2 regions of the Leifsonia sp. NPDC077715 genome follow, and region 1 is predicted to be linked to the other one. Evidence: predicted binding sites of a transcription regulator. Region 1 holds the regulator's gene; the other holds the start of a gene.
The links. The regulator LexA, encoded in region 1, represses DNA repair genes until DNA is damaged. The targets are predictions, from matches to a motif close to TCGAACANNTGTTCGA.
Positions count from the first base shown of each region.

Region 2: the regulator LexA is predicted to act here: its motif matches at 4,527-4,542, upstream of uvrA (excinuclease ABC subunit UvrA).

Region 1 covers NZ_JBFBOG010000001.1:152,229-159,149, reverse strand. The annotation lists gene hflX (GTPase HflX) at 1-473, shown strand, start outside; gene AB0P25_RS00765 (methylenetetrahydrofolate reductase) at 699-1,661, shown strand; gene metE (5-methyltetrahydropteroyltriglutamate--homocysteine S-methyltransferase) at 1,658-4,009, shown strand; gene AB0P25_RS00755 (metallopeptidase family protein) at 4,096-4,446, shown strand; gene lexA (transcriptional repressor LexA) at 4,475-5,155, opposite strand; gene AB0P25_RS00745 (LysM peptidoglycan-binding domain-containing protein) at 5,430-5,798, shown strand; gene AB0P25_RS00740 (histidinol-phosphate transaminase) at 6,029-6,921, shown strand, end outside.
Region 2 covers NZ_JBFBOG010000003.1:820,159-827,079, forward strand. The annotation lists gene uvrC (excinuclease ABC subunit UvrC) at 1-1,515, opposite strand, end outside; gene uvrA (excinuclease ABC subunit UvrA) at 1,519-4,425, opposite strand; gene AB0P25_RS17825 (hypothetical protein) at 4,632-5,153, opposite strand; gene AB0P25_RS17830 (DUF58 domain-containing protein) at 5,150-6,505, opposite strand; gene AB0P25_RS17835 (MoxR family ATPase) at 6,502-6,921, opposite strand, start outside.

The sequences.
Region 1 (6,921 bases):
TGGAGGCGTTCCGGTCGACGCTGGAGGAGGTCGCCGACTCCGACGTCATCCTGCACGTGGTCGACGGCTCGCACCCCGACCCGGCGTCGCAGCTGGCGACGGTCCGCGACGTCATCGGCGAGGTCGGTGCGCGCGACATCCCGGAGATCGTGGTCTTCAACAAGGCCGACCTGATCCCCGAGGACGAGCGCCTGGTGCTGCGCGGCCTGGAGCCGGGCGCCATCTTCGCCTCCGCCCGCACGGGCGAGGGTGTCGACGAAGTGCTCGCCGCCATCGCGCGACTGCTGCCGGACCCGTCGCTGGAGGTGGAGCTCGTGGTGCCGTACGACCGCGGCGACCTCATCTCGGCCCTGCACGAGCGCGGCCGGGTGATCTCGACCGAGTACGTGGAGGAGGGCACGCGCGTCACCGCGCGGATCATGCCCGAGTACCACGCGGCATTCGAGCCGTTCGAGGTGGCCGCGACCGCGTAACGGGAGCGGACCGATCCGGAGGCCGGACGGGATCGACTGTGTCGAAGCATGACACGGGCGATTCCGTCCGGCCTTCTGCGTTGCTAGATTGCCTCTCAACCGAAGCGGGCGACCGCTGACGTGGTGCGACAGCCGAGCCCGGCACCCGCCCGTGAAAACCGCCACCGCGCACTCGCGCGGTGCGGGTATCCCGTGCCGCTGTCCGACCATCCGAGGAACCGATCCATGAGCTGTACCGAGCCCCGGTACTCCTTCGAGCTGTACCCGCCGCGCAACGAGCGCGCGGCGGCTGCGCTCCCGGGAACGATCGACCGCCTCGCGGCCGTGCGCCCCGACTTCATCTCGGTGACCTTCGGCGCCGGCGGATCGTCGCGCACCGCTTCCCTCGACGTGCTGCGCTACATCCTGCAGCACACCGACGTCAGCCCGATGGCCCACCTCACCTGCGTCGGCTCGTCGCACGAGGAGGCGAACCGGCTGATCCGGGAGTTCCTGGATGCCGGGGTGCGCCGGTTCCTCGCCGTGCGCGGCGACCCGCCTGCCGACCTCCCCGAGGGCGTCGACCCGATCGGCGACATCCGGACAACCGCCGAACTGGTGCAGCTCATCCACCGGGTGCAGGCCGAGCGCGTGCCGTACGGCGAGCTGCCGGTCCCCGGACTGCACGCTCGTGCCCTGCTCGAGCACCGCGAGCACGTGCAGATCGCGGTCGCCGCATTCCCGAACGGGCACCCGTCGTCGCGCTCCGTCTCGCAGGACATCGACGCCCTGCTCGCCAAGCAGGCGGCCGGCGCGAACCTCGGCATCACCCAGCTGTTCTTCCACGCCGAGGACTACTTGCACTTCGCGCAGCGCGCGGCGGAGGCCGGTGTCGCGTTCCCCATCCTGCCCGGGATCATGCCCGTCACCAGCCCCGCCCGCCTCAAGCGGATGCTGGAGCTGAGCGGCGAAGACCTCCCCAGCGACCTCGCCATCGAGCTCGAGGTCGAGCCGACCGACGAGGGCCGCCGCGAGATCGGCGTCGCGTGGGCGGCCCGCCTCGCGCAGCGCCTGCTCGACGGCGGCGCCCCCGGCATCCACCTCTACACGTTCAACCAGCACGAGGCCGTGCTCTCCGTGCTGGACCGGATCGGCGCCCTGCCGACCGGTGACGCCGACCGCCCCACCACCCAGAAGGAACCAGCATGACCGACACCACCGCGCGCCCCGCCTTTCCCGCGGGCACGATCATCGGCTACCCGCGCATCGGCCGCCGCCGCGAGCTCAAGAAGGCCGTCGAGGCGTTCTGGGCCGGCAGCATCACCGCGGACGAGCTGGAGGCCACGGCCGCCGACCTGCGCTCGGCCACCCGCGAGCGCCTTGCGTCCCTCGGCCTCGGCCGCACCGACGCGTCCATCCCGGAGAGCTTCAGCTACTACGACCAGGTGCTGGATGCGGCGGTCACCGTCGGCGCCATCCCATCGCGGTTCGCCGGGCTCGCCGGCGCGGACGGCTCCGTGGACCTCGCAGGCTACTTCACCATCGCCCGCGGCGAGGGGGAGAACCCGCCGCTGGAGATGACCAAGTGGTTCGACTCCAACTACCACTACCTGGTGCCGGAGATCGGGCCGGAGACGGACTTCCGTCTCGCGTCCGACCGCATCGTGCGCGAGTTCGAGGAGGCCCGCGAGGCGGGCTTCGTGACGCGACCGGTGGTCGTCGGTCCGGTCACCTTCCTGCTGCTCAGCAAGGCGAGCGACGACGCCCCCGAGGGCTTCCGTCCGCTGTCGCGCCTGGGCGACCTCCTGCCGGTGTACCGCCAGCTGCTCTCGCGGCTCGCCGCCGCGGGTGCGCCCTGGGTGCAGCTGGACGAGCCGGCGCTCGTCAGCGAGAGCATCGACGAACCGCGGGATGCGGTGCTCGACGCCGTCCGCACGGCCTACGACGACCTCGCCGGCGCGACCGACCGGCCGGCGATCTTCGTCGCGGCGCCGTACGGCAGCCTGGACGACGCGCTCGCGCCGCTGGTGGCCACGCCCGTCGAGGCGATCTCGCTCGACCTCGTCCGCGGCACGGTGCCGACCGGCCTCGACGCGTCGACGGCGGCGGCGCTCGCCGCCAAGACCGTCGTCGGCGGCGTGATCGACGGCCACAACATCTGGCGCGGCGACCTGGAGGCGGCGTTCGGGACGCTCACCGAGCTCCTGTCGCTCAGCCCGTCCGTGACGGTGTCGACCTCCACCTCGCTGCTGCACGTGCCGCACGATGTGGACGACGAGCCCGAGCTGGACGTGCGCCTCAAGACCTGGCTCGCCTTCGCCGACCAGAAGGTCGCGCAGGTCGCCGTCCTCGCCCGCGGGATCGTGGATGGCCACGAGGCCATCCAGGAGGAGCTGACCGCGGCCACCGCGGCGCTCGCCGACCGGGCCTCGGCGCCCGGGGTGCGCGTCCCGGCCGTGCGCGAGCGCGAGGCGGCGCTGACCCGCGCCGACTTCCGCCGCGGCGACTACGACGCACGCCAGGCGGCGCAGGAGGAGGCCCTGGGCCTGCCGTTCCTGCCGACCACCACGATCGGCTCCTTCCCGCAGACCGCCGACATCCGCCGCTCACGCGCCCAGCTCGCGAAGGGCCTGATCAGCGAGGCGGAGTACCTGGGCCGGATGCGCGACGAGATCAAGCGCGTCGTCGACCTCCAGGAGGAGATCGGGATCGATGTCATCGTGCACGGCGAGCCGGAGCGCAACGACATGGTGCAGTACTTCGCCGAGAACCTGGACGGCTTCGCGGTCACCCAGAACGGCTGGGTGCAGTCGTACGGGTCGCGGTGCACGCGTCCGTCCATCCTGTGGGGCGACGTGTCGCGGCCCGCGCCGATCACGGTCGACTGGTCGTCGTACACGCAGAGCCTGACGTCCAAGCCGGTCAAGGGCATGCTGACCGGCCCGGTGACCATCCTGGCGTGGTCGTTCGTCCGCGACGACCAGCCGCTCGGAGAGACGGCCCGCCAGGTCGCCCTCGCCCTCCGCGACGAGATCGCCGACCTGGAGCAGGCGGGCATCCGCGTCGTGCAGGTCGACGAGCCGGCGCTGCGCGAGCTGCTGCCGCTCAAGAAGCGCGACCAGGACGACTACCTGGAGTGGTCGGTCGGCTCCTTCCGCCTCGCCACCTCGGGCGTCGCCGACGAGACGCAGATCCACACGCACCTCTGCTATTCGGAGTTCGGCGTGGTGATCGACGCGATCCGCAATCTGGACGCCGACGTGACCAGCATCGAGGCCGCGCGCAGCCGCATGGAGGTCGTGCACGACATCCAGCGCTCCGGCTTCGAGCACGGGATCGGCCCGGGTGTCTACGACATCCACTCGCCGCGCGTGCCGTCGGTCGCCGAGGTCACCGAACTGCTCGAGACGGCGCTCAGCGCCATCCCGGGCCGTCAGCTCTGGGTGAACCCGGACTGCGGGCTCAAGACCCGTGGGTACGACGAGACGGTCGCGTCGCTCCGCAACATCATCGAGGCGACGCGAGGAGTGCGCGAGAAGGCGGCCGTGACCGCCTGATCGTCTGATCGCGATGAAGCGCCTCGGGGCGTCCGCTGTCCGCGGACACCGCCCCGGGGCGCTTCGGCGTCGGGCAGGATGAGCGCATGGTGCGCATCCCCGATGAGGAGTTCGAGCGGATGGTGGGGGACATCCTCGACTCCCTCCCTGACGACATGGTCGGCCCGCTCGAGAACGTCGCCATCCTCATCGAGGACCAGCCGCCGGGCGCGCGACCGCGATTGTTCGGGCTCTACAGCGGGCGGCCGCTGACCCGGCGGTCGGTGTACGGATTCGGGGAGCTGCCCGACCGCATCACGCTGTACCGGAACAACCTCGAGGCCTCCGCGTCGTCGCTGGAGGAGCTGCGGGCGCGCGTGCGCGTCACGGTCGTCCACGAGATCGGGCACTACTTCGGGCTGGACGACGCCCGGCTGAAGGAGCTCGGCTGGGCGTGACCGCCGAGCCGGCCGCGGGCGGTACGCATCAGACGGCGCGGAGGACCGCGACGACCTTGCCGAGCACCGTCGCGAAGTCGCCGAGGATCGGCTCGAAGTTGGAGTTCCGCGGCAGCAGCCAGGTGTGGCCGTCGCGCTGCCGGAACACCTTGACCGTCGCCTCCTCGTCGAGCATCGCCGCGACGATGTCGCCGTTCTCGGCCGTGTTCTGTGCCCGCACGACCACCCAGTCGCCGTCGCAGATGGCCGCGTCGATCATCGACTCGCCGACCACTTTGAGCATGAAGAGCTCGCCGTTGCCGACCAGCTGGCGGGGGAGGGGGAAGACCTCGTCGACCTGCTGCTCGGCGGTGATCGGGATTCCGGCCGCGATACGGCCGACCAGCGGCACCATCGCCGCATCGCCGACGGGCGTCTGGTTCTCGTAGTCAGGGGTGTCGCCGGACGCGCTGGGCAGGTCGATCAGGATCTCGAGCGCGCGCGGGCGGTTCGGGTCGCGGCGCAGGTAGCCGCTCAGCTCGAGCTGGTTGAGCTGGTGGGTCACCGACGAGAGGGAGGAGAGGCCGACCGCGTCGCCGATCTCGCGCATGCTCGGCGGATAGCCGCGCTGGTTCACCGACTTCTGGATCACGTCGAGGATGGCCAGCTGCTTGTCGCTCAGGTTCTTGCGTCGGCGGGTGCCTCCGCGGGCCTGGTTCTCGTTCGACACGGGCGTCCTCTCTGGGCCTGGGGCCGTCCGCCGGGTGCTCTCCGGCAGGAATGTCGGTGGTTCCTGATCTGATGTCCTCAGACAGTCGAAACTGTATCCGCGTCCAGGAGGGAAGACAAACATGTGTTCGAGTGTGTCGCGAACTTCATCGGCGATTTCTCCTGTCCGTGCCGCTTCGAACGGCCCCTTGCGGATTCAGACATTCGAAGATACATTCGGAACACAGCTTCGCACCCGCGATTCTGAGGAGGTCACGGCCATGAGTGCAGTACTGATGAGCGAGTCGGTTCCCACCACCCTTCGGGCGGTGCCGCCGCTTCCCGAGGGCGCGCGCGTCCGTCTGCGCCTCACGCGCCGCGGTCGCGCTGTGCTGTCCGCGCTCGTCGCGCTGCCGCTGGTCGTCGGCGCACTGGTCTTCGCCCTCAACGGCGGCGGCGCCGTCGCCACCGGCGAGCAGACGCACGTCACCTTCCAGTACGTCACCGTCGCCTCCGGCGACTCCCTCTGGTCGGTCGCCGAGCGCGTCGCCCCCAACGCCGACCCGCGCGACGTGATCGCCGACATCGTCTCCCTCAACGGCCTCGACTCGGCCGTCGTCACCCCGGGCCAGCAGCTCGCGGTTCCGGCCAAGTACGCCAAGTAGGTCCTCGCCGGGGAGCGTTGCCGAAAGGGAGGAATCCCGGGCCCGGGGGACCACAGGTGTCCTCCGTTTCTCGCCGCCAGCGGCGCGTCGGGCCGCTAAGACCTCCGTTTCGCGCGGGCGTAGCGGCTCCTTCGAGACGTTGTGGGCAAGTCCGGCACGTCGTTCGTACACCGTCCGTCGCACGCCGTCATCCGGCGGAGCGGTCGTGTAGCGCTGACTACGATTGAAGGGTGACCTCCCTCTCCGAGCTGCCGATCCGAGACGACCTCCGCGGTCGTTCACCGTACGGCGCGCCGCAGCGTCCGGTGCCCGTCGCGCTGAACGTGAACGAGAACACGCATCCCATTCCCGAGGATGTGGCGTCCGACATCGTCGCGCGGGTCGCCGCGGCCGTCGGCGGCGTGAACCGCTACCCCGACCGGGAGTTCACCGAGCTCCGCGAGGCGTTCGCGCGCTACCTCGGCCACGACCTGACCGCTGACGAGATCTGGGCGGCGAACGGCTCGAACGAGGTGCTGCAGCACATCCTGCAGGCGTTCGGCGGCCCTGGGCGCACGCTGCTCGGTTTCGCGCCGACGTACTCGATGTATCCGCTGCTCGCCGCGGGCACCGGCACCGCGTATGTCGCGGGCACGCGGGATGCGGACTACGAGCTCTCGCCCGAGACCGCCGCCGAGCAGATCCGGACGCTGGATCCCGACATCGTGATCCTCTGCTCGCCCAACAACCCGACCGGCACGCCGCTCGACCTCGCGACGGTCGAGGCGGCGTACGACGCCGCGCGCGGCATCGTCGTCGTGGACGAGGCGTACGCCGAGTTCCTGCCGGACGGCACGCCCTCGGCCCTGACCCTGCTGTCCGGCCGCCCGCGTCTCCTGATCTCGCGCACGATGAGCAAGGCGTTCGCCTTCGCCGGCGCCCGCGTCGGGTACCTCGCCGCCGACCCCGCGGTGAACGACGCCCTCCGGCTCGTCCGCCTGCCGTACCACCTGTCGGCGATCACGCAGGCTGCCGCGCTCGGCGCGCTCGCTCACTCCGACGAGATGCTGGCCACCGTCGGCGAGATCCGCCTGCAACGCGATCGGCTCGTCACGGAGCTCGCCGCCCTCGGCTACACGCCCCA
Region 2 (6,921 bases), on a different contig from region 1:
CTCTGCCGCGTCCTCGACGACCTCGTCGGCGCCCGCGGCCCCTTCGGCGTCCAGGGCGGTCTCTTCGTCCAGCGTCTCGACCACGGCCGCCGGGGTCTCCTTCAGGTACGCCAGCCGTCGGGAGATCACCTGGTAGATCGACTCCGTGTCGTCCGTCGACTCCGGGATGCTGAAGCGGCGGTACTGGTCCTTGCGGGGCAGGCCGTCCTCGAAGACGACCATCGAGGCGACGATGTTGGTGCCGCTGAGGTGCGAGACGTCGTAGCACTCCATCCGGAGGGGCGCGTCGGTCATCCCGAGCGCGTCCTGGATGTCGTTGAGAGCCTTCGAGCGCGCGACGAAGTCGGAGCTGCGGCGCGTCTTGTAGAGCACCAGCGCGTTCTTCGCGTTCATCTCGACGGTCTGGGCGAGGGCGGCCTTGTCGCCGCGCTGCGCGGTGCGGAGCGACACCCGGCCGGTCAGCCGCCCGCGCGGGGCGGACGGGTCGGGCGTCTCACGACGGCGCTGGGTGAGCCATTCGTCGAGCTCTGCGGTGTCGTCCGGAAGCTCGGGCACCAGGATCTCGCGCGGCGGCGCATCCGGGCCGTCGTAGGCGTTCTGCACCACCGTCTCGACGAGCTCGCCGAGGCCCATGTCGAGCTCCTTGTCGACCACCCAGCTGCGGACACCGCGCACACGACCGCCGCGGACGAGGAACTGCGTCACCGCGGCGGCGAGCTCGTCGTGGGCGATGCCGAACACATCGGCGTCCACATCCTCCGGCAGCACGACAGCGCTCTTGCCGAGCACGCCCTCCAGCGCCTGGATCGCGTCCCGGTGACGGGCCGCGGACTCGTAGTCCATCGTGCTCGCCGCCTGCTTCATCTTGTCGTTGAGGTCGCGCAGGTAGCCGCTGTCGTTGCCCGCCATGAAGCTGGCGAAGTCGATCGCCAGCGACTTGTGGTCCTCCGGCGAGATCCGCCCGACGCAGGGCGCTGCGCACTTGCCGATGTCGCCGAGCAGGCACGGCCGTCCGGTGAGCTCGGCGCGCCGGTAGACCCCGTCGGAGCAGGACCGCATCGGGAACGCCTTCAGCATCAGGTCGACCGTCTCGCGGATGGCCCAGACCTTGGTGTACGGGCCGAAGTAGCGAGCGTCCTTGATGTTGCGGTTGCGCGTGATCATCACCCGCGGGATGCGGTCCCCGAGGGTCACCGCCAGGTACGGGTACGTCTTGTCGTCCCGGAACTTGACGTTGAACGGCGGGTTGAACTCCTTGATCCAGGTGTATTCGAGCTGCAGCGCCTCGTACTCGGTGCCCACCACCGTCCACTCGACGCTGGACGCCGTGGTCACCATCCGCCGGGTGCGCTCGTGCAGGCTCCGCAGGGGCTGGAAGTAGTTGCTCAGCCGCGCGCGCAGGTTCTTCGCCTTGCCCACGTAGAGCACGCGCCGGTTCTTGTCACGGAACCGGTACACCCCCGGCTGGGTCGGGATCTCGCCGGCCTTCGGCCGGTAGCTGACGGTGTCGGCCATCCCTTACGCAGCGCCCCGGGCGGACTCGCCCTGCAGGATCTCCTTGAGGAAGAACCCGGTGTGGCTGCCCGGCGTCTCGGCCACCTGCTCCGGAGTGCCCGTCGCGATGACCTCGCCGCCGCCGGCGCCGCCCTCCGGCCCCATGTCGATGATCCAGTCGGCCGACTTGATCACGTCGAGGTTGTGCTCGATCACGATCACGGTGTTGCCCTTGTCGAGCAGCCCGTTCAGCACGAGCAGGAGCTTGCGGACGTCTTCGAAGTGCAGACCCGTGGTCGGCTCGTCGAGCACGTACACGCTGCGGCCGTTGGAGCGGCGCTGCAGCTCGGTCGCGAGCTTGACGCGCTGCGCTTCACCGCCCGAGAGGGTCGTCGCGCTCTGGCCGAGACGGACGTACCCGAGGCCCACGTCGACCAGCGTCTGCAGGTAGCGGTGGATGGCCGAGATCGGCTTGAAGAACTCCGCGGCCTCGCTGATCGGCATGTCGAGCACTTCGGCGATGTTCTTGCCCTTGTAGTGCACCGACAGGGTGTCGCGGTTGTACCGCGCTCCCCCGCAGACCTCGCACGCGACGTAGACGTCCGGCAGGAAGTTCATCTCGATCTTGATCGTTCCGTCACCCGAGCACGCCTCGCAGCGTCCGCCCTTGACGTTGAAGCTGAACCGGCCGGGCAGATAGCCGCGGGCCTTCGCCTCCGGCGTCTCGGCGAACAGGTTCCGGATGCGGTCGAAGACGCCCGTGTAGGTCGCCGGGTTGGAGCGCGGGGTGCGGCCGATCGGCGCCTGATCGACGTGCACGACCTTGTCGAGGTTCTCGAGCCCGGTGATCGTGCGGTGCTTGCCGGCCACCTTGCGAGCGCCGTTGAGCTTGTTGGCCATCACCCGGTAGAGGATGTCGTTGACCAGCGATGACTTGCCGGAGCCCGAGACGCCCGTCACGGCGACGAACGTGCCGAGCGGGAAGTCGACCGTCACGTTCTTCAGGTTGTTGGCCTGCGCGTCGACGACGCGGATCATCCGCTTCTTGTCGATCTTCCGACGCTTCGCCGGAATGGCGATCTCGCGGCGTCCGGCCAGGTAGTCGCCGGTCAGCGAGGCGGTGTTCTTCAGCAGCTCGTCGTACGAGCCGGAGTGGACGACGTGGCCGCCGTTCACGCCGGCGCCGGGACCGATGTCGACGATCCAGTCGGCCGTGCGGATGGTGTCCTCGTCGTGCTCGACCACGATCAGCGTGTTGCCGAGGTCGCGGAGGGCGACCAGGGTGTCGATCAGGCGGCGGTTGTCGCGCTGGTGCAGGCCGATGCTCGGCTCGTCGAGCACGTACAGCACGCCGGTCAGGCCCGAGCCGATCTGCGTGGCCAGGCGGATGCGCTGCGCCTCTCCGCCCGACAGCGTGCCCGCGGCGCGGGCCAGGTCGAGGTAGCTCAGGCCGACCTGGATGAGGAAGTCGAGCCGGATCTTGATCTCGCGCAGCACCTGCGCGCCGATCTTCTGCTCGCGCTCGGTCAGGTGCAGCTTCTCCATGAACGCGCGGGCGTCGCTGAGGCTGAGCAGCGACGCGTCGGCGATGCTCTTTCCGTGCACGAGGACGGCCAGCACCTCGGGCTTGAGGCGCTTGCCGCCGCAGACCGGGCACGGCACCTCGCGCAGGTACTCCGCCCAGCGGGCGCGCTGCGTGTCGGTCTCGGCCTGGATGTACTGGCGCTCGATGTAGGGCACCACGCCCTCGAAGCCGGAGGTGTACGACATCTCGCGGCCGTAGCGGTTCTTCCACTTGACCTTGACCTCGAAGTTGTCGCCGTGGAGGACGGCGTCCTTCACGTTCTGCGGCAGCTTCTTCCACGGGGTCTTGAGCGAGAACTTGAGGTCGCGCGCGAGGCCGTCGAGCAGCTTCTCGTAGTAGTTGAACAGGCTCTTGCCCTGGCTCGTCCACGGCACGATGACGCCGTCGGCGATGCTGAGCTCGTCGTCGTCGAGCAGCAGCTCCTCGTCCACCGACATTCGGGTGCCGAGACCGGAGCACTCGGGGCACGCTCCGAACGGCGCGTTGAACGAGAAGGTGCGCGGCTCGATCTCGGTCAGCTGGATGGGGTGGCCGTTCGGGCAGGACAGCTTCTCGCTGAAGTTCTGCCACGCCGCCGCGCCCTCGCGGTCGACGTAGTTGACCTGCACCAGGCCGTCGGTGAGCCGCAGCGCCGTCTCGAGCGAGTCGGTGAGGCGGCCCAGGATGTCGGGGCCGGCGACCAGACGGTCGATGACGACGGAGATGTCGTGCTTGACCTGCTTCTTCAGCGTCGGCGGGTCGGACAGCTGGATCTGCTCGCCGTCGACCAGCGCGCGCGAGTAGCCGCTCGCCGCGAGCTCCTTGAAGAGGTCGACGAACTCGCCCTTCTTCTGCGAGACGACCGGGCTGACGACCATGTAGCGGGTGCCTGCCTCGAGCTCCATCAGCTGGTCGGCGATCTGCTGAACGGTCTGGCGCTGGATGCGCTCACCGCAGATCGGACAGTGCGGCACGCCGATACGCGCCCACAGCAGACGCATGTAGTCGTAGATCTCGGTGATCGTGCCGACGGTCGACCGCGGGTTGCGGTTGGTCGACTTCTGGTCGATCGACACGGCGGGGCTCAGACCTTCGATGAAGTCGACGTCCGGGCGGTCGACCTGGCCGAGGAACTGTCGCGCGTACGCGGACAGCGACTCGACGTAGCGGCGCTGACCCTCGGCGAAGATCGTGTCGAACGCGAGCGACGACTTCCCCGACCCGGAGAGTCCCGTGAAGACCACCATCGAGTCGCGCGGGATCTCGAGGTCGACGTTGTGGAGGTTGTGCACCCGCGCACCGCGCACGCTGAGGTGCGAGCCGGTCACCCGGCTGATGGTGCTGCCGATGTCGCCGTCCCCGTGCACCCGATCGTTGTTCACTCGCCCGCTGCTCACTCGCTCTATTCTCCGCCATCCGTCATTGTTCGAGGGGGCTGTTCGCCCACCGCGCACCGCACTCCGGCGTCTCGAACATCCGTTCGATTCTACCCTGCCGAGCGCGGTGATCCCCGCACGCGTGAGTCTAGGAGCGACCACCGACATTCGAGCCGGGCGGCCGCCGCGAGCGCTCCTCAGCGGTTCGGACGGCGCAGCAGAGCGGGGACGAGCATCCCGACCAGGGCGAGCGCTGCGAGTCCGGAGACGATCGCGAAGGCAGGCACGGAGATGCGCCCGGCCGGGAGCAGCACAGCCACGGCCACCACCTGCACCGGCACCTGCAGGAGCACGAACCGGCGCAGCGACGGCAGCAGCACCGCGGGCTGGAGCCGCGCCGCCGCCGGGACGACCAGCATCCACGATCCGAGCAGGTGGAGCGCGTGCGCGCCGGCGATCAGCGCCAGCATCCGGACCGTCAGCGTTCCGGGTTCGACCAGCGACGACAGCACCAGGACGCCGATCAGCACCCACGCCGTCAGCCAGCGCGGGCGCCACACGGCCACCCCGACGAGCAGGGCCCCGATCGCCGTCCACGGGCCGCTGGGCACGCCCGCGAGGACCAGCGTCAAGCCCACCACGGCGAACAGCGCGCGCACCGACCATCCCGGGACGGTGTGCGTGCCCAGGTCGGGCGTCGTACGTGCGGGGTCGCTCATCCGCGCCTCCCCGCCGTCAGCGCGCGCAGGCCGGCCTCGCGGGCGACCGGGTCCTGCCATCCGAGCAGTTCGACACCGCCCGCCTCCAGCCGGCGCAGGCGCAGGCGCCGTTCGAGCTCGACGGTGCGCAGGGCCAGCCGCTCCCGGGCGGTGAGCTCCCGCGCATCCCGGACCGGGAGCACGTCGATCGCGATCACCCGGTGCCCGGACGCGCGCCAGCCGAGAGCCAGCGTCGACGGCTGGTCGTCGAGGAAGGTCGAGAGCACGTAGACGATCGCGCCCGGCGACAGGCGCGGCGAGCGGACGCGCTGGAACGTCGTGCCCGTGGCCGTCGTCAGCTCGATCTCGCGCAGCACCCGTTCGCGATGGCGGGCGCCGGCGCGCGGCGGGAGGACGCGACGCGACTCCCCCAGGTCGTCGAAACCGACGCGGTCCCCCACGGCCGCGTACGCGACCGTCAGCGACGCCGCCGCCTCGCGGGCGAGGTCGAGCGAGGACAGCGCAGGCCGCGGATAGGCGCGCGACCAGTCCGCGACAATCCCGGTCACGTCGTCGCGCGCGTCGAGCACCACGTGCACGGCGGCGTCGGAGGTCGCTGTGGTCCGGCGCACGTACAGCTCATCCGAGCGGCCGGCGCGAGCCGTGGCCCGCCAGTCGATCCGGCGGAGGCGGTCGCCGGGATGGAAGAGGTCGATGTCACGGAACTCGCCGCCGTCGCCGGGTCGCGTCGACACGTGCTGGCCGGTCAGTCCGAGCAGGCGCGCCGGCAGCGGGAGGCGGCGGAGCGGCAGCCGGCGCGGACGCACCACCCGCTCGACGGACGCCTCCTCGCCCGGGGCGGCGACCCACGCGGCGTCGGCGCCGATCGCGCGAGCGGCGACCTCGGCCACCCGCTGCGGACCCGAGTGGACAACAGGGACCTCACCCGTCGTGCGCGCGGCCGCGCGCGGGGTGAGCACGGCATCCACCGGCGCGGCCCCGCCGAGGGCGAGCCGCAGCTGGATCGCGTCCGGACGTTGCGTGACTACGGCGTGGATGTCGACGGTGAGGGCCGTCGACCCGTCCGGTGCGGGATGCGCCCGGCCCGTCGAGGCGACGGAGGTCTCGGTGCGGAGTTCGTCCGAGCCGGCCGAATCGTCGAGCCGGCGGGGCCTGCGATCCCAGCTCAGCGCAGCGGCGAGCAGCAGCGGCGCGCCGACGAGAGCGGGCTCGACGCGTGTCATCACGAACGCGGCCACCACACCGACCATCCCGACGACGACGGCACCGGCGAGGGCCGGGCTCAGCGTCCACCCGCCGCGCGTGGCGGTATGCCTGCGTTCGGTGTGCGGGTGGTCGGCGCTGTCGGTCATCGGTGCTGCGCGTCCGTCTCCACCGCATCCGGTGCCTGCTGCGCGCGGCGCCCCGACCCGACCGCCGGGGGACCGGCGACCGTGTTGACCACCTCGGCGACGACCTGCTCGGCGCGGACGCCGCCCGTCCACGCCTGGACGGTCAGCGTGAGGCGGTGCGCGAGCACGGGCACGGCGACCGCCTTCACGTCGTCGGGGAGCACGAAGTCGCGGCCGTCGAGCACGGCCAGCGCACGGGCTACGAGCAGCAGACCCTGCGACCCGCGGGGCGACGCGCCGACCTCCACCGACCGGTGGCCGCGTGTCGCGGCGGCGAGGCGGACGCAGTAGGCGGCGATATCGGGGTCCACATCCACCGCCTCGATGCCGGCCTGCATGGCCGCCAGCGTCGGCGCATCGATCACCGGCTCGACGGT